Regions from separate parts of the Alteromonas sp. ABE4_545 genome, predicted to be linked through region 2. Evidence: predicted binding sites of a transcription regulator. Region 2 holds the regulator's gene; the other holds the start of a gene.
What was found. Region 2 encodes FNR, which switches genes on or off when oxygen is low (the NO sensors DNR and NnrR bind a similar motif). Its sites were predicted from a motif close to TTGATCTAGATCAA; they were not measured.
Positions count from the first base shown of each region.

Region 1 (11,569 bases), on a different contig from region 2:
GCTTTCAAACTGCGCCGCCAATATCAAATAAGTGATCGCGAGCGCTAATAAGAACACAAAGATAAATGAACTACCTGACTCCTGATAAAGTTGGCTTTCGCCTTTATAATCAATAGTCGCACTCTCGGGCAGTTCCGTATGCACAATATCCTCTAGATATGCCAAGGCTTCACCTAAGGTGTAGCCGTCTGCCAAGTTGGCAGAAATCGTTATCGCCCGCATGCGGTTATACCGATTCAGGCGTGCCGATGTGGCCTGCTCCGTCACAGTGAGCAAGTTATCCATTGGAATGAGTTCACCGGTGCGATCAGAGCGTACGTAGAGGTTGTCGATACTGCTCGGGCTGCGAAAATCCGATTCAATCCCTTCCATGATCACATCGTACTCTTCACCGCGATCCAGATAGGTCGACACGCGACGCTGGCCCAGCATGGTTTCCAACGTACGGCCGATATCACTAATAGATACACCCAAGTCAGCCGCGCGATCCCTGTCGATATTCACCAAAAGCTGCGGCGACGTTTCCTTGTAGTCTGAGTCGAGCCGGATCAAATTCGGATTCTCTGCAGCCTTCTCCATCAGCGTATCACGCCAAGCGACGAGGTTTTCGTAAGTATCGCCTTTCAACACAAATTGCACGGGGCGACCTAAACCACCGCCGCCAATGCCAGAGCGCATCACCCCAAAAGCGCGTACATCAGGAATATCAGAAAGCTGAGCGGTAATCTCATCCATTAACGCAAACGTACTGCGCTCACGTTCATCCCAAGGCGCAGCACCTATAATAGCAATACCTGCATTGCCGCCAAAACCAGGTGAACGAACCAATACACGACTGGCCTCGCCCGACTCACGATAAGGCATCAGTACTGCTTCTATTTTCCGCAGGTTTTCTGTGTTGCTTTCAAAACTCGCGCCTTCTTGCGACTGCATAATAATAAAGAAGTTACCTCGATCTTCTTTCGGCACAAGTTCACTGGGGATGTTCTGATAGAGCTGATAAATGGCGAAGATCGCCATGGCCAACAAAGCAATAACCACGAGAGGTTGATGAATACTCTTACTTAAACTGTTGAAGTACTTACCTTCAAGCACGCTAAAGTTGCGGTCCATCCAGCTGCCAAAACCCGATGCACGCTCGCGCTTTTTCAAGATCAACGACCCCAACATAGGAGATAAGGTAAGTGCGGTAAAACTTGAGAAAGCCACTGCCGCGGCAATAGCCAAGGCGAATTCGGTAAATAACCGGCCTATATTGCCATCGAGAAATGCCAAAGGCACAAACACCGCAATCAAAACTAGGGTTGTCGCAATAACCGCGAACCCCACTTCTCGTGTTCCACGATAGGCGGCAAGAATGGGACGCTCGCCCATTTCGATACGACGATAAATGTTTTCTAGCACCACAATGGCATCGTCAACCACCAGCCCAATCGCCAACACCATGGCGAGCAATGTGAGTAGGTTAATTGAGAAATTCAGCGCGTACATCACAATAAACGCTGCCACCAACGAAACAGGTACAGTTAAGGCCGGAATAAGGGTGGCGCGAATATTACCCAGAAACAAGTAAATCACGATCACCACCATCAACATGGCAATACCCAGCGTGTTGTACACCTCATTGATCGACTCTTCGATAAACACTGATGAGTCGTAACTTGGCACAATAAAAATATTATCTGGTAAAGACGTTTCTATGCGCTCTATAGCTTTCTTGGCGGCTTTTGCCACATCAAGGGTATTGGCTTTCGACTGCTTAATTACCCCTAAGCCAATCATGTTCACACCATCGCCACGGAACTCGGTTTCATCGTCTTCGGCGGCCAATTCCACATGGGCAATTTCGCCTAAACGAACCAGATAGCCATCGTCGCCAACGGCAACCGTTAGCGCGGCAAAATCATCCGGCGTTAAGAAGCTGCGTGCAACGCGCACTTCAAAGTCTCGAGATTCAGACTCCACTTCGCCTGCGGGCAACTCTACGTTTTCAGACTGAATGACATTTTCTACGTCTGTAACCGTAATGCCTCGCGCAGCCATCGCATTGCGGTCGAGAAAGACTTTCATGGCATAAGTTCGCCCGCCGCCTAAGCGAATTCGCGCGACCCCATCAACAATAGAGAGTTGGTCAACCAAATAACGTTCAGCGTAATCGGTTAGCTCCATGGTATCTAAATTGGTACTGCGTAGGTTGTACCAAACAATGGCATCTTCATCTGAGTTAGACTTTGACACTTCAGGCGGATCAGCTTGATCAGGTAAGTTGTTCAGCGCACGACTCACCCGTTCACGCACATCATTAGACGCAGCGTCGATATCGCGGCTTAAATTAAATTCAATGGTGATATCCGAACGTCCGTTGCGACTGGTCGAAGTGATATTTTTAATTCCTTCAATACCACTGATACGGTCTTCTAGTAACTGAGTGATTCGGGTTTCGACGATATTCGCCGATGCGCCATCGTAAGTGGTGGAGATGGACACTATGGGTGGGTCGATATCTGGGTACTCTCGCAGCGACAACATAGACACTGCAACAATCCCAAAAATCAACAAAAGTAAGTTTACGACCGACGCGAATACCGGCCGCTTTACTGAAACGTCTGAAAGCCACATATTTTAGCCCTCTTGCTCGTTGTTCAGCACATTCACTTTTGACAAATCGCGAACTCGCAATGTGCCTTCTGTTACCACCTTATCATTGGCATTCACACCAGAAACAATTTGCACCCATCCCGGACGACGCTCACCAATTTTTACTTCTTTTTCGACAACATGGTCCCCCTCAACAACGTAAACAAACTGTTTGTCATCATGAGGAACCAACGCTTTTTCAGGTAACACCAGTGTTTTCAGTACCTGTTTTTCCAATGTGATTTGTAACAACATGCCAGGGCGTAACTGTGCAGAGTCGTTGTCAATGACAGCACGCACCAATACAGAACGAGTGACGGGGTCAATACGGGAACCTAACGTGCGAATACTGCCTTCAAATACCTGATCAGGGTAAGCCACTGAACGAGCCGACACTTTTTGCCCAACCGCTAGGCTCGCTAAGTGATTTTCTGCAACGCTGAAGTCTACTTTTACCCGACTGATGTCATCTAAGGTGGTGATGGTAGTCGACGGTTGCACCAGCGCCCCTAAACTCACCTGACGAATACCTAATTGACCACTAAAAGGCGCGCGAATTTGCAAATCATCGAGTTGAGATTGTGCCACCTCTACTTGCGCTTCCAGTGTTTTCACTACGGCTTCTTGTTCTGTTAGCAATTGTTCAGACGCCGCACTTTCTTTGGCTAAGTTTTTAATCCGACGTAACTGGCGCGTTGCTTCATCCAAGTTAACTTGTAACTCGGTCATATTCGCTAATTCTTCAGTATTGTTAAGCTGAACCAATAATTGCCCCGCTTTTACAACGTCGCCATCGTCGAAATTAATCGCAGTGATCACGTCGGTGTCTTGCGCGGTAAGCGTGACCGATTCATTGGCGTTTGCGGTACCTAAACCTTCAATAGTGATAGGAAAATCTTTCTCTACAACGGTATACACCATAACGGGGGTCGCGCGCTGAGGCGCTGTGTCGGTGGCTTCCGTTTCTGAAACATTGAGATAAACTAAAAAACTGGCGAGCGCGACTGCACCTATCACCATAGGTGATACAAGGGATTTGAGTGACATAAACTTTCCTGTTGTAAATCGGGTACTGGCTAGCACAATAAAATTGCTGCGAGTACTATGAGCGATAAAAGACCGCTGTTATTATTCTTATCGTTCGGTGATTCACCGCGTTCAACGCCGTATTCACCTGTTGTTATTGATTACATTGTACCTAATCCCATGCCATTCAAATTTCACTTGTCAGTATTTTTCGCAGCTTTAACGCTTTTTTCCTGTACAGCAGAAAAGCACACTGCGCCGAGCTGTAGAACAAGTGGGACCAATGCAATGCAAGCAGGCTCAGCGGCATGCTTGATAAAAATAGACAACAAAGTTTTGTTACTGCGTCACACTTCGTCGAACCAGTTGGTTTTGCCTCAAGGAAGCGTGGAAAGCGGCGAATCAGCGCAATGCGCAGCTCATCGCCACACGTGGCAATTAACCGGGATGAATGTGGAAGTACAACAGCAAGTCAGCACATTGGCTGATGGTACTCCGCTGTTTCGTTGCCAACAATCTTCTGACTTGGCGTCTTTTAATGATGTCATTCCTGCGCCAGAATGGGCCGCCCCTAATGTGTCTAGTTTTGAAAAAATCCTGCCTTTTGAACTGGATGCCAAGGCCCTTGAGCATAAAGATAACCTCATCCCAATACGCGACGGCTTTGTCGCTGCGCAATAATCCCGCTTTCTGTTAGCGAGTCGTTAAAAAAACTCTACACTTTTATAACAGAGGTGCTTCGCCTTTACTTTGATTACGCGTATACTTATTTTCAAACACCCGTTTGAAAAACTAAAGAGAGACAAGTCATGCCTAACTATCGTGCGCCTTTGGCCGAGTTTCAGTTTTTATTTCAAGATTGGTTAAATCTCGATGCCCATTATGCAGGGCTGGGAATAGGAGATTTTGACGCTGAGTTGGCCAACGAAATTGTGGCTCAAGGCGGGAAATTTGCAGAAGACGTTGTTGCCCCTCTCAACAGAGAAGGCGACGAAGAAGGTTGTAAGCTGGTAGATGGTAAGGTCTCCACTCCAGCCGGTTTCGCTGACGCTTATCAGGAATATGTCGCCAACGGTTGGAATGCCATGTTAGGTAGTGCCGAATACGAAGGCCAAGAACTGCCCTACACCATGGCCGTGCCGGTACACGAAATGCTCAATTCTGCCAATTTGAGCTGGCGATTAACCACCATGCTAACCGAAAGCGCGGTATTGGCAGTAACCAAGCACGCCAGTGACGAACTCAAGCAGCAATACCTCAGTAAGCTGATCACCGGTGAGTGGACAGGCACAATGAACCTGACAGAACCTCATGCGGGTACTGATTTAAGCTTGCTTTCAACCAAAGCAGAACCCAACGAAGATGGCAGTTACGCCATTACCGGTAACAAGATCTTCATTACCGGTGGCGATCAAGACTGGAGCAGTAACATCATTCATATGGTACTGGCTCGTCTACCTGATGCGCCCAAAGGGGTGAAAGGTATCAGTTTATTTGTTGTACCTAAGTTTTTACTTGATGAAAATGGCGAACCGGGTGAGTTAAATGCCGTGTCGGTTGGCAGTATCGAGAAAAAAATGGGCATTAAAGCCAGCCCGACGTGTGTGATGAACTACGACGGCGCAACAGGTTGGTTAGTCGGTGAAGCAAACCAAGGTTTGGCTTGCATGTTTACCATGATGAACGATGCGCGCTTTCAAGTAGGCTTACAAGGCCTGGGGGCAGCAGAAGCGTCTTACCAAGGCGCGTTGGAATACGCCAGAGACCGCTTGCAATCTCGTGCCCCACAAGGTGTGCAACAGCCCAACGACAAAGCCGACGCCATCGTTTATCAACCCGATGTCGCTCGTATGTTGCTCACCCAAAAAGCCTTAACTGAAGGGTCTCGCGCATTATCCTTGGTTTACGCCAAGTACATGGACATCGAAAAACTATCTGACGGCGAAACCAAGAATCACGCTGAACAGGTATTACAATTCCTCACCCCAATTTGTAAGGCCTTTATGACCGACATGGGGTTGGAAGTGACCAGCCTAGGCGTGCAAGTGTACGGTGGTCACGGCTTTATTCGTGAGTGGGGTATGGAGCAACTGATGCGCGACGTACGCATTGCACAATTGTACGAAGGCACTAATGGTATCCAAGCACTAGATTTGATTGGTCGTAAACTCACTCGTGATGGCGGCGAAATGCTTAACGCCACTTATCAGGTATTTAATGAATTAGTCGCGGCAATAGAACAACCTGAACAGCAGGCGCTAGCTCAAACGTTACTCGATGAATGGAAGACCGATTCTGATGCCTGCCTGTCACTCACTCCAACTGATGCAGCGGGCGCTGCTTGTGACTACCTCAATTACTCAGCGTATTCGTTAATTGGCGTGTTGTGGTACAGCTTGGCCGACGCAGGCTCGCGTTCGAGTAATGCGACGCTCGCCAGCAGTAAACAAAAAACCTGTCACTTCTACATGCAGCGAATATTGCCGCGTAAAGAGGCTCATAAGGCCGCAATGATGGCGGGCAGCGATAGTTTACTGGCTATTTCTGGTAGTGAATTCGATTACCAATAAGAAAATCGGTATACAAAAAGGCGCCTTGAGCGCCTTTTTTGATCGTTAAATTTCTTTTGAATAATCAACTATAGCTTTGCTAGCTGATCACCCATTTCTTCGTCAAACCAATCTTTTAGCATCGATTTTTCAAAGCGGAACGAATCTGACGTATTAAACTGATTGCGAGAGCGCTCCATAAAACTCATATCTTTCAGTTTCACTTCTGCTGATTTGAGCTCTTTGCCATCGGCATCTTTCAAAATATAAGAAAACGAGATACGCGGAATATCCACGCGCTTAATCAAACGTACGTCTTGTGCACCGCTGCCCATGCCGACAAAAGATGACGGCCAAACCTGCCCGGCTAAATCTAAATTGGTCACGGTCAAGCTGAGCGTCTGTCCGTCAGGTAAGTCTTCAGCAAGTTTACCCATATATTTTTCAAGCTCACCAAACACGCGCTTTTTAAAGCTGGAGCGGGTTTCACTCGTAGGACGAACATCAGAATAAGACGCCGAGTCTTTCCATTCTACTTCAACTGTCGCTTTGGCATGAGTCTGACCTGCGAATAAGGCAACAGACAGTGCCGAAAGTAATAAAATTTTACGCATAATTCACCTCTTCCATCTTTTTTATTCAGACCCAATGCCAGTGTCTGAGTTCAATAAATATACATTATTACACCCAAAGTTACACTTTAGTTCTACACAACCTTAACTGAACGAATGCTGAACCAGCTGAATGCTATGACTCTCCGCCTAATTATTTGCCTCACGAGGGGATAAAATATCCGACTGGGAAATTTGATTACACACCAAGCGCAGAGTAGCGCCATAAACAAACGGGTTTTTGTCGCCACCTTCACAATAGGTTTGATGAAAATGACGCACGTTGTCTTGCGATGAAAAAATGCTGTCTACATAGTCTTTTTGATACGGCCGCATCGCCGCTTTTGTCGACGCCAACTGCAATTTCACTTGCTCCAGTTCGCGCTTGTCGGCCCACTGAGACAAGGCCAACATGGCATTAGACAGCGTGTGATGCACATCTGCCAAAAAATAATGAACAAAAGGTGATTGCAATAAAAAAACTAACAGCAATATCTCAGCAATCACAGCGAAAGAACGAAACATACCCACCACATGATCATCAGCTTATGTGTAGAATGTAGTTGGCTTTTTTTTCAGCCTCAAGGTTCGTATTTATACTCAGTTATACAAAACCCTAGCACGGCTGGCTCGTTACACTTTGGTCTAAGCGCTCGATATTTGATTGATCCATATTAATACTTGAACCGGCTTGGTTGCTATACTAGAAAGCGCAGTATCATTTTAGTCTGCTTAAGGGTAAGCAATGAATGAGCAAGTTCCGGTAAAAAATGTAACACCGGTGAAAGTACACAAACCGAGAAAGTCACCTAACGACAAGCAGGATGGCACCCGCAACAGTATTTATGTTCGTGCGGTAAAAGGCCCACTGGAAACCTTCCGTCGATTCTTCGGTTTTTTCTTTATTGCTCTTTTTGTGTGTATTCCTTGGATTCAATATCAAGGCGAACAAGCCGTGTTACTCGACTTAGTGGAACAGCGCTTTACTATTTTTAGCCTGACCTTGTGGCCCCAAGACTTAACCCTGCTAGCCTATATTTTTATTGTTGGTGCGTTCGCGCTGTTTTTTATTACGACTTTTGCTGGCCGGGTTTGGTGTGGTTTTATGTGCCCCCAAACCACATGGACCTATATCTACGTATGGTTTGAAGAAAAAATAGAAGGTAACCGCAGCAAACGCATGAAGCTCGATGAACGCGCCATGGACTTCGACAAATTCTGGCGCAAAACGTTAAAACACATAGCTTGGCTCACTGTCGCGTTGTTAACCTCGATAACCTTTGCTGGCTACTTCACCCCAATCGACCAACTTTACCTCGACTTTTTCACCTTTAACGCCGGCTTTTGGTCTGCCTTTACTATTTTGTTTTTTACGTTTTGCACCTATGGCAACGCTGGTTGGATGCGCGAAATCATGTGTACTCACATGTGTCCTTATGCCCGTTTTCAGTCGGTCATGTTCGACAAAGACACCTTCACGGTGACGTATGATCCCCATCGCGGGGAACAACGCGGCCCGCGCCCACGTAAATTAGCCCACGACGATCTAGCCGAAAAAGGGCTAGGCGATTGTATCGACTGCAACCTATGCGTGCAGGTATGCCCCACCGGCATCGATATTCGCAATGGCTTACAGTACGAGTGCATTAACTGTGGTGCATGTGTCGACGCCTGTAATGGGGTGATGGAGAAAATGCGCTACCCCAAAGGCCTCATTCGCTTTACCTCTGAACACGAACTCAACGGTAAAACCACGCGTATATTCCGCTCGAAACTGGTGGGTTACTTTATTGTTTTGCTCGTGATGACCGGGTTACTCGTTGCCAATATCTGGTATCGGGTTCCGTTAGAGGTCGATATTATTCGTGACAGAAACTCGCTCTACCGCGAGACAAACGAAGGGCTAATTGAAAACGTATATACCTTGAAAGTGCTGAATAAATCGCAGAAAACTCACACTTATACCATTACGGTGGAAGGGTTACCTGACTATCGCTTTATCGGCAATACAACAGTAACGGTGAACGGTGGCGAAGTATTCACCCTGCCCGTTTCGGTTGCCACCGACCCGTATAATTTAAAAGATTCTGTCACTGAAATTTACTTCCAAGTGTCAACCACCGACGATAGTGGTAAAGTAGTTGAACAAGAAGCGTCAACTAAGTTCCTATATCCTCGTCTATGACAGATTTCTCTTTTGCTGGTTTAGCGCCTGACACTATCCTTCAGGCGCTAGAAACTATCGGTATATACCCGCAGTCGGGTTTACTCGCCCTCAACAGTTACGAAAACCGTGTGTACCAATTTATGGATGACGAGCGGCAAAGGTACGTCGTAAAGTTCTACCGACCTCAACGCTGGTCTAACGAACAAATTCTCGAAGAGCATCAGTTTTCTCAAGAACTCCTAGATGCTGAAATTCCGGTTGTTGCACCCCTCGCCATCCACGGGAATACCCTGCATGACTACGAAGGTTTTCGCTTTGCCCTATTCCCTTCCGCGGGTGGCCGTCAGTTTGAAAACGATAACCTCGACCACTTAGAATGGATGGGCCGTTTCATTGGCCGTATGCATCGTGTTGCGCAGTCAAAACCTTTTGCATATCGACCGGTTATGTCTGCTGAAAGTTATTTAACCATACCGCGACAAGTGTTGAGCGAAACACAACTGATCCCTGCTCATTTGCATACAGCATTCTTTACTATTTTAGATTTAGTGATCAAAGAAGCCGAAGCCCAATACCATACCACCGACGCAATTCGCTTACACGGCGACTGCCATGCAGGGAACATTCTCTGGCGAGATGGCCCTACCTTTGTTGACTTGGACGACAGCCGTATGGGGCCGGCAATACAAGATCTATGGATGATGCTCTCAGGCGATAGAGCACAGCAGAAGTTACAACTCGATACGCTAATTGAAGCCTATGAAGAGTTTCAGCCTTTTAACGAAGCTGAGCTAAAGCTGATTGAGCCACTACGTGCAATGCGAATGGTGCACTACATGGCTTGGCTGTCCCAACGCTGGCAAGACCCGGCATTTCCTCGCGCCTTTCCTTGGTTTGCCGACGATAAATATTGGGAAAACCAAATTCTCGCATTAAAAGAGCAATTTGCGGCCCTACAAGAGCCACCTTTAACGCTGGGGTTTGCGGGTTTTTAATGCATATCACCCCCTTAGCACTGGGCGATGCCAATGCGAGGTTGCGCGTATACATCGCTAACCGCCCTGACTTCGCTTTCACACACGAAGGCCGCGAAGTTTGCCCGCTAGTCGATAATGAAGTGGCGGCTGTGGGTAATGCCTGTGGCAATGGCTGGCGAAAAGTATTTAATGTGTATGCCAAACTTCTGTTCGCCCTACCCGACACGTTTACATTCAAAACCGGCTTTTCTACTTGGCAAGCTATGCGAGACGCAAGCTTGTTACAATTGAACAGCAATACCCTATTGAGTTTTTCTCCCCCTACCTGTGAAGAACCGGGTTTGCATATCGTAATGGGAAAAACCTACGCCAAAGGACTCCCCATTGCAAATAGCTTGTTCTGGTTAAACGACGACTTTGCGATTAATCAGCAAAAGCGCGTGATTGTGTGCCCTTACTTTGACTATCGCCAATTATCCAATATTAAAATAGACACTCTCGTTGGTCTGATTAACGAATACTGGCCTGATGCATCAACACTGCTCAGTCGTTAGGCGCTTCATCTTACATTCAGCTAAAGCCCTTAAACTCTGCATACGACATACACCAACACTTTACCAATGATTTTGCGTGACTTGTCGCCGCTGACTAGGCGAGTTAAATTGGCTGTGTTACTCTTTTTGCGATTTATTTTTATCTATTTAGGGAATGGGTTGTTATGAAAAAACTGGTAGTTTGGCTAGGCTTGCTAGTATTACTTCCGTTACAAGCTTGTGCAGCAGACACAAAATGGGAAGAAGGAACGCACTATACAGTGCTGAACGAAGCTGCGAGTGCAAAACCAGAAGTGACTGAGTTTTTCTCGTTCTGGTGCCCGCACTGTTACCGCACCGAACCTTTTGTAGAAATGCTGAAAAAGAAATTAGGCGGCAAAGCTGAGTTCAACAAAGTTCACGTGAATTTCATGCCTTCTGCGCCAGTAGATGTACAAGAAGATGCCACTAAAGCAATGATGATTGCTCGTGCATTAAAACAATCAGACTCGCTAAACGCAGCGATTTTTGACTACTTGCACAAACAACGCGCTTCTATCACAGGCATGAAAGACCTGCGCAACATCTTTGTTATCAACGGTGTTGACGGTGCTGAATTCGACAAGCTTGCTAAAAGCTTTGGCGTAAACAGCATGTTCAAGAAGAATCAAAAAACCATTGATGATTACCGCGCTTACGTTCGTGGCGTACCTAACTTTATCGTTAACGGTAAATATCAGGTTACATTTACACGCGACATGAGTGTCGACGATCAACTCGATTTGATCCTTTGGCTAACACAGCAAAAGTAATCACATCAGCATAAACAGAAAAGTCCCGCTCATGCGGGACTTTTTATTTACGTTGAATAGCTACATTCACTAAAACAATTAAAACTTAGTCGATACCCAAACCCATAGTTTGTCTGCGTCTACTTTAATATCACCTGCGCTATACTTGGCATACTTAATACCAAAGCCCACTTTTTCCATAAACTTGGTAGTGTATTGCAAGTTAATTTCAGAGCCTAAGTCTGATACGCCATTTGTTGCATCGTCTGCATCAAATT
Region 1 covers NZ_JBSWYY010000005.1:49,802-61,370, forward strand. Annotated here, with positions in the region: gene ACXAH6_RS06605 (efflux RND transporter permease subunit) at 1-2,619, opposite strand, end outside; gene ACXAH6_RS06610 (efflux RND transporter periplasmic adaptor subunit) at 2,623-3,684, opposite strand; gene ACXAH6_RS06615 (NUDIX domain-containing protein) at 3,742-4,344, shown strand; gene ACXAH6_RS06620 (acyl-CoA dehydrogenase family protein) at 4,473-6,233, shown strand; gene ACXAH6_RS06625 (DUF3016 domain-containing protein) at 6,302-6,826, opposite strand; gene ACXAH6_RS06630 (hypothetical protein) at 6,974-7,348, opposite strand; gene ccoG (cytochrome c oxidase accessory protein CcoG) at 7,569-9,008, shown strand; gene ACXAH6_RS06640 (serine/threonine protein kinase) at 9,005-9,985, shown strand; gene ACXAH6_RS06645 (DUF6942 family protein) at 9,985-10,521, shown strand; gene ACXAH6_RS06650 (thiol:disulfide interchange protein DsbA/DsbL) at 10,686-11,312, shown strand; gene ACXAH6_RS06655 (alginate export family protein) at 11,391-11,569, opposite strand, start outside.
Region 1: the regulator FNR is predicted to act here: its motif matches at 7,488-7,501, upstream of ccoG (cytochrome c oxidase accessory protein CcoG).

Region 2 (11,569 bases):
ACTTGAAAGTGGCGTTAATAAAGTCTTCAACTTCTTTACCGAAGCCGGTTTGGGTTTTGCGGAAGAAAGCTTGGCGTTTGTTGAAGCCAAACCAGCACAATAATTGTGCTAAAGATAAAAACAATGGTTACATTGAAAATCATTATCATTAGTATGTCATTGTTTTATAAGTATTTTTTGACATCATTGCATTCTAACACTATACTAGCCTCATCTTTTAATGATCGGGTTCATATTCATGCAAGGTAATAAAGCCGTTATCGCGTCTCTCAACGATGTACTCACTAGCGAGTTAACATCGATTAACCAGTATTTTTTGCACGCTCGTATGTTTAAAAACTGGGGTTTAACCGAGCTGAACGAAAAAAACTACAAAAAATCAATCAAAGATATGAAGCAAGCCGATGCTTTGATTGAACGTATTTTATTTTTGGAAGGCTTACCCAATCTACAAGCACTTGGCAAACTGTACATTGGCGAAGACACAGCAGAAATGATCGCCTGCGACAAAAAGTTCCAAGAAGAGCAAATTCCACAGCTTAAAGACGCGATTAAATTGTGTGAAGAAAAACAAGACTATGTGAGTCGAGACCTACTTGAATCGTTACTAGAGTACGAAGAAGGCCACCTCGATTGGCTAGAAACCCAAGAATATCAAATGTCTGCACTAGGTATGGAAAACTATCTTCAGGCACAACTTGAAGGAGATGAATAATGCAAGGTAATTCGAAAATCATCGATGCATTGAACGACCTACTCTCATACGAACTTGCAGCAATGGATCAATACTTTATCCATTCAGAAATGTACGCAGACTGGGGCCTTACTAAGCTTTATGAGCGTATTGCACACGAATTTGACGACGAGAAAGGCCACGCTAAGCAACTTATCGAGCGTATGTTGTTTTTAGAAGGTACGCCTGACATGACTAAACGCACTGGCTTTTTGGTAGGGTCTGACGTGCCGTCTATGCTAGAGAGCGATTTACGCGTTGAATACGAAGTAGATGCAAAGCTAAAAGAAACTATCGCACTTTGTGAAGCAGAAAAAGACTATGTGACGCGTGACATGCTGGTAGTGCTACTCGACGACACTGAAAACGACCACGCACACTGGTTAGAACAACAGTTGCGCTTGTGTAAACTTTTGGGCTTACCCAATTACTTGCAATCACAAATGTAAGCGACAGTTCGACTTACTGTTCGACAACAAATCGCATTCGGGCCGGCTCTTGTCGGCCTTTTATTTTTATCACTATCTCCCATTCCATTTTGGGCTGGTGGCATGCGCCAAACATAAACCATCCCGACGACACTTTCTGCGTATCTTGCGTAATAGTGTTATCGATTACAACGGGGATTTTCCCCATATACATGTTAACACCTTCTAACCAAATACTGTCGATGGCCACCGATTCTGGATAAAATATCGACACATCAATAGGCTCTTCTGGTAAAGGGCTACGCGACAATCTTGCCGATAAATTGAGTCCTGCTACACTTAGTTGACAATAGGCATTTGAGAAATAGCAAACACCTTGTTTTGCCGTCGATTTTAGTTCAATTTCCGGCTGAGTTATTTGCGTGTTTTCATCCGTACAACCAATAAAAATAAGACTAAAAGACAACAATAAACAGCGGCCTACTTGTGATATTTTTGTGAACATTACGTTTAGTGCATTTTTCAAAGTGTGAATTCGTCTTAAGTTGTTTATTGACTAAGATCAACAGCGCTGTGAGGTAAGGTATCTTTTTACATTCTGACACCTTATTATCCGCAATACCAACTGGGCATTTAATACCCATAACAATGCGTGAGTCTTTGAATAAGGCGTAGACTTTATCAAGCACGAAGCGCAACACCAGTTGGCAAACCCAATTTTTTTGAAGTGGAAGATTCATAAAAATGAGTGAAATAAGCCAAGCACAACCTGATTACAACTATAAAGTTGTAAGGCAGTTTACCATTATGACCATTGTATGGGGCATCATTGGTATGGGTCTGGGAGCCTTTATTGCAGCGCAATTATTTGCCCCAGCTCTGAACTTTGATGTGCCATGGTTAACCTTTTCTCGACTGCGTCCATTGCACACCAATGCGGTTATTTTTGCATTTGGTGGCTGTGCCCTGTTCGCAACCTCATACTACATTGTTCAGCGCACCTGTCAGGTACGACTATTTAGCGACAAACTGGCAACGTTTACCTTTTGGGGATGGCAGGCAATTATTGTTGCTGCTGTCGTAACCCTTCCTTTTGGTATCACGTCTAGCAAAGAATACGCTGAACTTGAATGGCCTATCGATATCCTGATCGCCTTGGTATGGATTGCTTACATCATCAACTTCTTTGGTACCTTGGTCATCCGCCGCGTTTCACACATCTATGTGGCTAACTGGTTCCTCGGTGCCTTTATGCTTACGGTTGCAGTACTGCATATCGGCAATAGCATGGCAATACCGGTTTCTTTCACTAAGTCTTATTCACTCTACGCCGGTGCCGTAGATGCCATGATGCAGTGGTGGTATGGGCACAATGCGGTTGGTTTTTTCCTAACCGCTGGTTTCTTAGGAATGATGTATTATTTTGTTCCTAAGCAAGCGGGCCGCCCTGTTTACTCCTATCGCCTTTCGGTTGTTCACTTCTGGGCATTGATTTCACTTTATATTTGGGCTGGTCCTCACCATTTACACTACACAGCCCTGCCAGACTGGACTCAGTCTTTGGGCATGGTGATGTCGCTTATTTTGTTTGTGCCTTCTTGGGGCGGCATGATTAACGGGATTATGACCTTGTCTGGTGCTTGGCATAAGTTGCGCACCGACCCTGTTCTTCGGTTCTTGATTGTATCGTTGTCTTTCTATGGTATGTCTACCTTCGAAGGCCCAATGATGGCAATTAAAACGGTTAACGCACTGTCACATTACACCGACTGGACCATTGGTCACGTGCATTCTGGCGCACTCGGTTGGGTTGCAATGGTGTCAATTGGGTCTTTGTATCACCTGATCCCTGTCCTGTTTGGGCAACGCGCCATGTACAGTACTAAGCTCGTTAATGTGCACTTCTGGCTAGCCACTATCGGCGTAGTGTTATACATAGTTGCAATGTGGATGTCTGGCGTACTGCAAGGCATGATGTGGCGCGCAGTTAACGCAGACGGCACGCTCACCTATAGCTTTGTAGAAGCACTACAGGCTTCTAAACCGTATTACGTAATGCGCTTTATCGGTGGGTGTTTTGTTGTAGCAGGCATGTTTGTGATGGCGTACAACACATGGAAAACAGTACGTGCTCCTAAAGACAGCATCGCCATTCAACCTGAACCACAAGCAGCATAAGGAGTCGTTCGGTGAATAATCCACATGAGTTAATTGAAAAGAACGTCGGCCTGCTTACCATTTTAATCTTGGTGGCGATAAGCTTTGGTGCAATGGTGCAAATAGCGCCGTTAATGTTTCAACAGCAAACGATGGAGCCGGTAAAAGGCTTGCGCCCTTACACTGCGTTAGAGTTAGAAGGGCGTGATATTTATATTCGGGAAGGCTGCGTGGGCTGTCACTCTCAAATGATTCGTCCCTTCCGCGCTGAAACAGAGCGTTACGGCCATTACAGTGTTGCCGGTGAATCAGTATGGGAACATCCGTTCCTGTGGGGTTCAAAACGCACAGGCCCTGATCTAGCCCGTGTAGGTGGGCGATACAGTGATGAGTGGCATCGTGTTCATCTTATCAATCCGCGAAACGTAGTACCTGAGTCAAACATGCCTGGTTTCCCTTGGTTAGCAGAAAACCAGCTTACTGGCGATGACACCGCGAAGAAAATGTCAGTTTTTCGCGATTTTGGCGTGCCTTACACCGATGAAGATATCGAAGGGGCACAAGCGGCAGTTAAGGGTAAAACAGAAATGGAAGCCCTTATTGCTTACCTTCAATCACTAGGGACGCATTTAAAATAATGGACCAAGGTATTGTAGGCAGCATTTTCACTGTCATCGTCTTTGTTTCTTTTATCGGTATTGTTTTTTGGGCCTTCAGTGGCCGCAATAAACAAAAGTTTGAAGAGGCCGCTAACCTGCCCTTCGCCGATGAAGAAAAAGTAGAATCAAAAGATAAGCAGGAGTCTTGAACTCATGAGCATGTTTTGGACAATTTGGATCACTGTGATCACTTTAGGCAGTATCATTGGCTGCTATTTCTTGTTGCGTTGGTGTTTGGCCAACCACACCGGAGTGCCGGAAGGCGAATCAATGGGCCATGAATTTGATGGCATCGAGGAACTCAACAACCCACTTCCTCGTTGGTGGACGATTTTATTCTACGTTGTAATCGTCTGGGGTTTTATCTACCTTGCTCTGTTCCCTGGGCTTGGTAGCTACCAGGGCATACTAGGTTGGAAGAGTTCAAACCAAGGCGTATTATCACTGGAAGAGTCTGCACAAGCGCGTATTGATGCAAAAGAGCAAGGAATGATTGTGAAATACGACCGTGAATTAGACTTTGCGGCCGAAAAATACGACCCAATCTTTGCTGAATACGCAAAAGTACCAGTCGAAGAACTCGCGAATAACGAAGAAGCCGTACAAGTAGGCCAGCGTTTGTTTATTCAAAATTGTGCCCAATGTCACGGCTCAGATGCGCGAGGCCAAAACGGCGGCTTCCCTAACCTCACAGACGACGATTGGTTATACGGCGGCTCTGGTGCCAAAATTAAAGAAACCCTCACACTTGGACGCCAAGCCGCAATGCCCGCATGGATTGCCGCAATGGGTGAACAAGGCATCAAAGAAACCGTAGCGTATGTATTAAGTTTAAGTGGGCGCGAAGGGGTTGACCAAAGTTTAGCTGAAGCAGGCAAAGCTCGGTTTATGGTATGTGCAGCCTGTCATGGTATGGACGGAAAAGGCAACCAGATGTTGGGAGCGCCTAATCTAACAGACAACATTTGGTTGTACGGTGCTAGCGAACGCGCCGTCACCGAAACACTCACCTATGGTAGAAATGGCGTGATGCCTTCATTCAAAAAGACCTTGGGCGACGACAAGATACACGTAGTCGCAACATACGTGTACAGCTTGTCTCATTAACGCCGTTTAATAATGGTTAAAAGCCTCGTTTTTACGGGGCTTTTTTGTGTAAAATCAATAATAAGCCCTACCTTTCTGTTAAGGTAGCTAGTCTGAAAATGATGAGTATTCCTGCTATGGGTAATATTGACGCTTCTACACCTTGGTACAAACAATTTTGGCCGTGGTTTCTTATCGCCGTACCGTTCGCCACATTAATTATGGGCTACGTGCTTTTTTACCTTGCCACACACACTGAACACAGTTTGGTCGTTGATGACTACTACAAAGAAGGCAAGGCGATCAACATGAGTATCGACCGGATAGAAGAAGCGAAAAGACGCAATATTCAAACCTCACTGACTATCGATAATGGCGCTATTGCATTGCAATTTGACTCCGGCGTGCCAAAAGACGGTACCGCGATGAAATTGAGTTTTTATCATGTCACCCTGAAATCACGAGACGTAGAAGTGTTATTGTCCCGCGATGCCAAGGGGATTTATCGCGCTTTCACCGAAGCCGATTTGAGCGGTAAATGGTTAATTACCCTTACCCCTTTCGACGAGGCGTGGAAAATTCAAAAAAATCAAACATTGCCCTATTCCGGCCCATTTGCGTTAGTTCCCTAGCCCGTTTATGACCAAAGATTTTGCCAACGCCTGTTATCATTGTGGGCTTCCCTGTGAAGACGATTCACCGTTTTTTACAGAAATACTGGGCGCCCCTCGACAGTTGTGTTGTCCAGGGTGTCAGGCCGTTGCCGAGTCAATTGTTGCCAACGGGCTTGAAGACTATTACCAATTCCGCACATCACCCGCAGCCAAAGGCGATGACGAACTCGATAAAACACTGGCGACATTAGCGCTTTATGACGAACCTGCACTACAGGAAGAGTTTGTTTATGAACAAGGCTCACACGCCCAAATACAACTGACTTTAGAAGGCATAACCTGCGCCGCCTGTGGGTGGCTGATAGAAAAACAGCTCGCAAAAGTGCGAGGTATTGTTCAGGTTTCGGTGAATGTTGCCCAGCGGCGCGCCGCCGTCACGTGGGAAAAATCACAAGTCACACTGAGCCAAATTCTCAACCAGTTAAAAAAAATTGGTTACGACGCTCAGCCCTTTCAGCCCGATCAACATGAAGCGTCATTTCAGAACGAACACCAACATTTGCTTAAAAAACTCGGTTTAGCTGGCTTGATGACCATGCAAGTCATGATGTTAATGGCTGGTTTGTACTTCGACCTCTTTGGCAATATTGCACCTGAAACCAAAGATTACTTTTTCTGGGTTGCACTGGTACTCACGACACCCGTTGTTTTTTATTCAGGCAGTCAGTTTTATTTGGGTGCATTAAAAGCCTTGCAAGCGAAAACGGTCAATATGGATGTGCCCATTACTATTGCGATATTTGCCACTTATTTTGCAGGTATTAAAGCAACCCTATTACACGCAAATGACGTTTACTTTGAATCGATTTGTATGTTTATCTTTTTGTTACTATTGAGCCGGTTTCTTGAGCATCGTGCACGGCATAAGGCAACGGAAATATCTGCAAATTTAACGCATTACGTTCCTGTTTCAGCCCTGCGTATCGGTGATGACGGCCAATTAACACCGTGCTTAGCTAAACAATTGCGCGAAGGTGACATTGTTGTGGTTAAGCCAGGTGAAACCATTCCTGTCGACGGTGTCATAGAAGAAGGTGAAGCTCTGGTTGACGAATCAATGTTAACTGGCGAATTCGCTCCGGTGAATAAAAGCAAACACGCGAAGGTTTACGGAGGCACAATAAATCAAACAAATACCTTAACTGTAAAAGTCACCGCAACGCTCAAACATGCATTGGTCAGCCAGATCTTGCGCTTACAAACATTGGCAATGGCTGAAAAGCCCCGTATTGCTCAGCTGGCAGATACATTTTCACGGTATTTTGTGTTGGCAGTTTTGTTGATCGCGTTTGGGTCATTTGGGTTTTGGTGGGCCCTCGGCAACGACCATGCATTTTGGATTATGATTGCCGTATTAGTAGCAACATGCCCTTGTGCCTTGGGGCTAGCCACACCCACTGCATTGATTTGTGCAATGGCAAAGCTCAACAAAAAAGGCGTGTTAATCAAAAATGCCCAAGCATTAGAAACGTTAACACGTGTTAATATCATCGCGTTGGATAAAACAGGTACGTTAACCGAAGGAAAGTTTGTCATTGCACAGCAATGGATAGCCGATGACACTTATTCACACAGCGATATATTATCCATAGCAGCGAACTTAGAGAGTCGCTCAGAACACCCCATTGCTCGCGCGTTTACTGGCGCAGACTTCCCTGTGTTAAACCTGTCTCATTTTAACGTGACCGCCGGCGGAGGTATTGGGGCAACATGGCAAGGTAAACACTGGCAAATCGGTTCGCGCACTTACACTAAAGCAACTAACCATGAGCAATTTCCGCTCGCTAACGTGTTCCTCACCTGTAATGAGCAACTTGTAGCAGCATTCGATGTAAGAGATGTGATCAAGCCAGAAACTAAAACATTGTTGTCGCGATTAAGCCATTATCGGCTGCTACTATTAAGTGGCGATGCCAAGGCCCAAGTCGCCCATGTGGCGGATCAGTTGTCACTGCAAGACTTTGAATTTGAACAAAAGCCCGAAGACAAATATACACATATTCAGGCATTACAAGCTAAAGGCCGCCGTATTCTGATGATGGGAGACGGTATTAATGACGCGCCAGTAATGGCCGCTGCCGATGTGTCTATCGCGGTAGGTAACGCTACTGATGTCGCCAAAAATGCCGCCGATATCGTGCTACTTAATCCACAATTAACCCTGGTTGCCGAGTTACTCAGCATTGCTAAGCAAACGAAGCAGAAGATCCGACAAAATATTCTGTGGGCAGTAGGTTATAACGTGATAATTTTGCCCTTTGCGATATTGGGTATTCTCACGCCTTGGATGGCGGTAATTGGCATGTCGTTGAGTAGTATCATTGTGGTATACAACTCTGCGCGATTGCTAAAACAGGAGTCAACATGAGCATTATTTATGTGCTGATCCCATTGGCGATTATTATTGTTGCCATTGCTATTGGGGTATTTTTTTGGGCCGTTAAGTCTGAGCAATTCGAAGACTTAGAGCGTCAGGGATACAGTATTTTGTTTGATGATGATCTTCCTCCTGAAGAGAAAAAGCTCGCCCAAGAACGTCAAAAGCTCAACAATAAATGAATGACCTTCACTTTTTCGCGGCCTTGTTAGTCGGTATGGCAGGCGGCGTACACTGTTTGGGAATGTGTGGCGGCATTGTGGTGGCTATGTCTGCGGCTGTTCCCAAACAAAGGTCAACGTTGCCTTATGCGCTCGCCTACAATGCAGGACGCATTGTCAGCTATACCCTCGCCGGTGCGTTAACCGGTTTACTCGGACAAATGGCGAGTACATCGCATATTTTTGCATTGCCTGTTTTAAGCGTGGTAAGCGGCACCATGCTAGTCTTAATGGGTGCCTATTTGGGGCAATGGTTTATGGGCTTACGCCGATTGGAGCAGATCGGTGCTTTGCTGTGGCAGCGAATACACCCTTTTTCCAAACGCTTTGTTCCCTTTAAAACCCCACTGTATGCCTTTCCCTATGGGTTTATTTGGGGTTGGTTGCCTTGTGGTTTAGTGTACTCAAGTTTAACCTGGAGCCTTGCATCTGGTAGTATGCTTAATGGTGCTGTAACGATGTTGGCGTTTGGTTTAGGGACACTGCCTAGCCTACTCTTAATGCATGTTGGCGCACATTCACTCTCTCGTTGGTATAAGCATAAAATTACTCGCAGACTCATCGCGCTTGTTCTGATAAACTACGGCTTATACTTGATTTATTTGGCGATCAATAGTATCAACTAAGGTCTCCAAAGGACTATAAAGATTGTTATGGCTAAGAATACCGAATTTTCTATTCACTGTCAGAGCTGTAGTTTCAGCCACCTCTGTCTACCTGTGTCGTTAAACAAAACCGAAATTGAGTCGCTCGATGATATTATCGAACGTAAAAAGCCATTACATAAAAACGACAAACTAGTGGAAGCCGGTGACAAATTTACCTCTCTTTACGCAGTGAGAGCGGGTTCCTTTAAATCATTCGTAAGTGATGCCGATGGTGAAGAGCAAATCATCGGGTTCCATTTCCCCGGCGATATTATTGGCTTTGATGCCTTGCGAGAAAACGCCCACCAGAGCTTTACCCAAGCGTTAGAGACCGCGATGGTGTGCGAATTACCTTACGAAACCCTAGACAAAATGTCGGTACAATTCCCTAAGTTGCGACATCAGATCATGAGCTTTATGAGTGCAGAAATTAAACATGACCACGATTTAATGATGCTACTTAACAAGCGTACCGCCGAAGAACGCTTAATTTATTTTCTCGCCCACTTATCCAAGCGGTTTGAAGAGCGCGGTTTTTCGTCAAAACAATTTAATTTGAGTATGACGCGCAACGAGATTGGCAATTACCTAGGGCTGACGGTAGAAACCATTTCTCGCTTGCTGACTCGCTTTCAAAAAGAAGGCATTATCAAGGTTGAAGGTAAACTGATCACAATTCTCGATTTTGATGCAATGGATGACAAACTCCACAGCATGGATATTCCAACCACCAGCATTCCTTGCTAAGCCTCTAAGGCCCGTATCATAAGCACATTAAACTCCGAATTTAATGTGCTTTAAATCCCCTATTCGCTTGATCTAGAACAACTAGTTTATTTAGTAATCCGCTTAAAAACGCCTACACTTACATTACGTAAACGAACTGTTTGGTGTTTGATATGATTAACTATAACGCGCTACTTGTCGTCATCGACCCAGATTCCGATTCCCAGCCCGCGCTCTCTCGCGCACTAGAGTTATCTGAAAAAACCAATGCGTCCATAACAGCGTTTATGACCGTATATGACTTTTCGTACGATATGACAACCATGTTGTCGATTGAAGAACGTGAAGCAATGCGTGCAGCCGTTGTTGCCGACAGAAAATCATGGCTCAATAGTTATCTGCAAAGCCAAACTAGCGCGAAAATAGAGGTAGTTGTTGAATGGAACAACCGACCTTACGAAGCAATTATTAAAGCTGCGCTACAACATGAAAGCGATGTTGTAGTTAAAGCAACCAAGGCTCACGACGACTTTAAATCGGTGATATTTACACCAACCGATTGGCATTTACTACGCAAATGCCCTGTTCCTGTATTACTGGTTAACGAACATGATTGGCCAGACAATGGCAACATTATCGCTGCGGTAAACGTCGGCACGGAAGACCGAGAGCACGCCCAGCTAAACGACAAGATTACGGTGATCGCCAAAGATTATGCCGAGTTACTAAGTGGCCACGTGCACTTGGTTAATAGCTACCCAGGCACTCCACTCAACATAGCAATAGAAGTACCGGAATTTGACCCCGTGAGCTACAATGACTCGGTGAAAAATCACCATTTAGAAGAGATGGAACTGCATGCGAAACGTTATTCGCTCCCGTTAGATCAATGTCATGTTCGCGAAGGGTTACCCGAAAAAGTAGTGCCACTAGTCGCTGAGACAATCGATGCTGAATTAGTAATTATCGGTACCGTAGGCCGTGTGGGGCTATCTGCTGCACTCATCGGCAATACTGCTGAGCATGTTATCGATTCGTTGAATTGTGATGTATTGGCAATCAAGCCCGACGGATTTGTGTCGCCGATTCAGGGCTAATTTGGCGTGGTGCATGTTATTAGTGAAACCCATGGTGATTTTCAGATATAATGCCGGCCTTTTATAGGCAAGCCCGATATCTATTATGAGTCACCAGGTCAATACCTCGGCAACTGACGCCAGTGCCGCATCACAAAGTAAACAAAAATACAGCTTCAATAAGCTCCAAAAACGTCTTCGTCGTAACGTAGGTAAAGCCATCGAAGATTTCGGCATGATTGAAGATCAAGACAAAGTGATGGTGTGTTTGTCTGGTGGTAAAGACAGTTATACCATGCTGGATATCTTGTTGTTTTTACGCAAAATTGCCCCCATTCATTTTGATATTGTTGCGGTTAACCTCGACCAAAAGCAGCCTGGCTTTCCCGAACACATTCTGCCGGAATATTTAGCTTCTTTGGGCATTGAATACAAAATTGTCGAAGAAGACACCTACTCTATCGTTAAAGACAAAATCCCAGAAGGGAAAACCACGTGTTCTCTGTGCTCTCGCTTACGTCGTGGCATACTCTATCGCACGGCCACTGAACTAGGCGCAACCAAAATTGCCTTGGGCCATCATCGTGACGACATGCTAGAGACCTTATTCTTAAATATGTTCCATGGTGGCAAGCTAAAATCTATGCCGCCTAAACTAGTGAGCGATGATGGCAAGCACATTGTCATTCGTCCATTAGCCTATTGCGCAGAAAAAGACATCGAAAAGTATTCTGCCATCAGTGATTTTCCGATCATTCCTTGTAACCTATGCGGCTCACAAGAAA
Region 2 covers NZ_JBSWYY010000022.1:13,546-25,114, reverse strand. Annotated here, with positions in the region: gene ACXAH6_RS16200 (cation:proton antiporter domain-containing protein) at 1-103, shown strand, start outside; gene bfr (bacterioferritin) at 239-715, shown strand; gene bfr (bacterioferritin) at 715-1,182, shown strand; gene ACXAH6_RS16185 (hypothetical protein) at 1,196-1,666, opposite strand; gene ccoN (cytochrome-c oxidase, cbb3-type subunit I) at 1,906-3,339, shown strand; gene ccoO (cytochrome-c oxidase, cbb3-type subunit II) at 3,351-3,956, shown strand; gene ACXAH6_RS16170 (cbb3-type cytochrome oxidase subunit 3) at 3,956-4,126, shown strand; gene ccoP (cytochrome-c oxidase, cbb3-type subunit III) at 4,131-5,084, shown strand; gene ACXAH6_RS16160 (FixH family protein) at 5,183-5,695, shown strand; gene ACXAH6_RS16155 (heavy metal translocating P-type ATPase) at 5,703-8,105, shown strand; gene ccoS (cbb3-type cytochrome oxidase assembly protein CcoS) at 8,102-8,296, shown strand; gene ACXAH6_RS16145 (sulfite exporter TauE/SafE family protein) at 8,293-8,961, shown strand; gene fnr (fumarate/nitrate reduction transcriptional regulator Fnr) at 8,989-9,729, shown strand; gene uspE (universal stress protein UspE) at 9,882-10,805, shown strand; gene ttcA (tRNA 2-thiocytidine(32) synthetase TtcA) at 10,891-11,569, shown strand, end outside.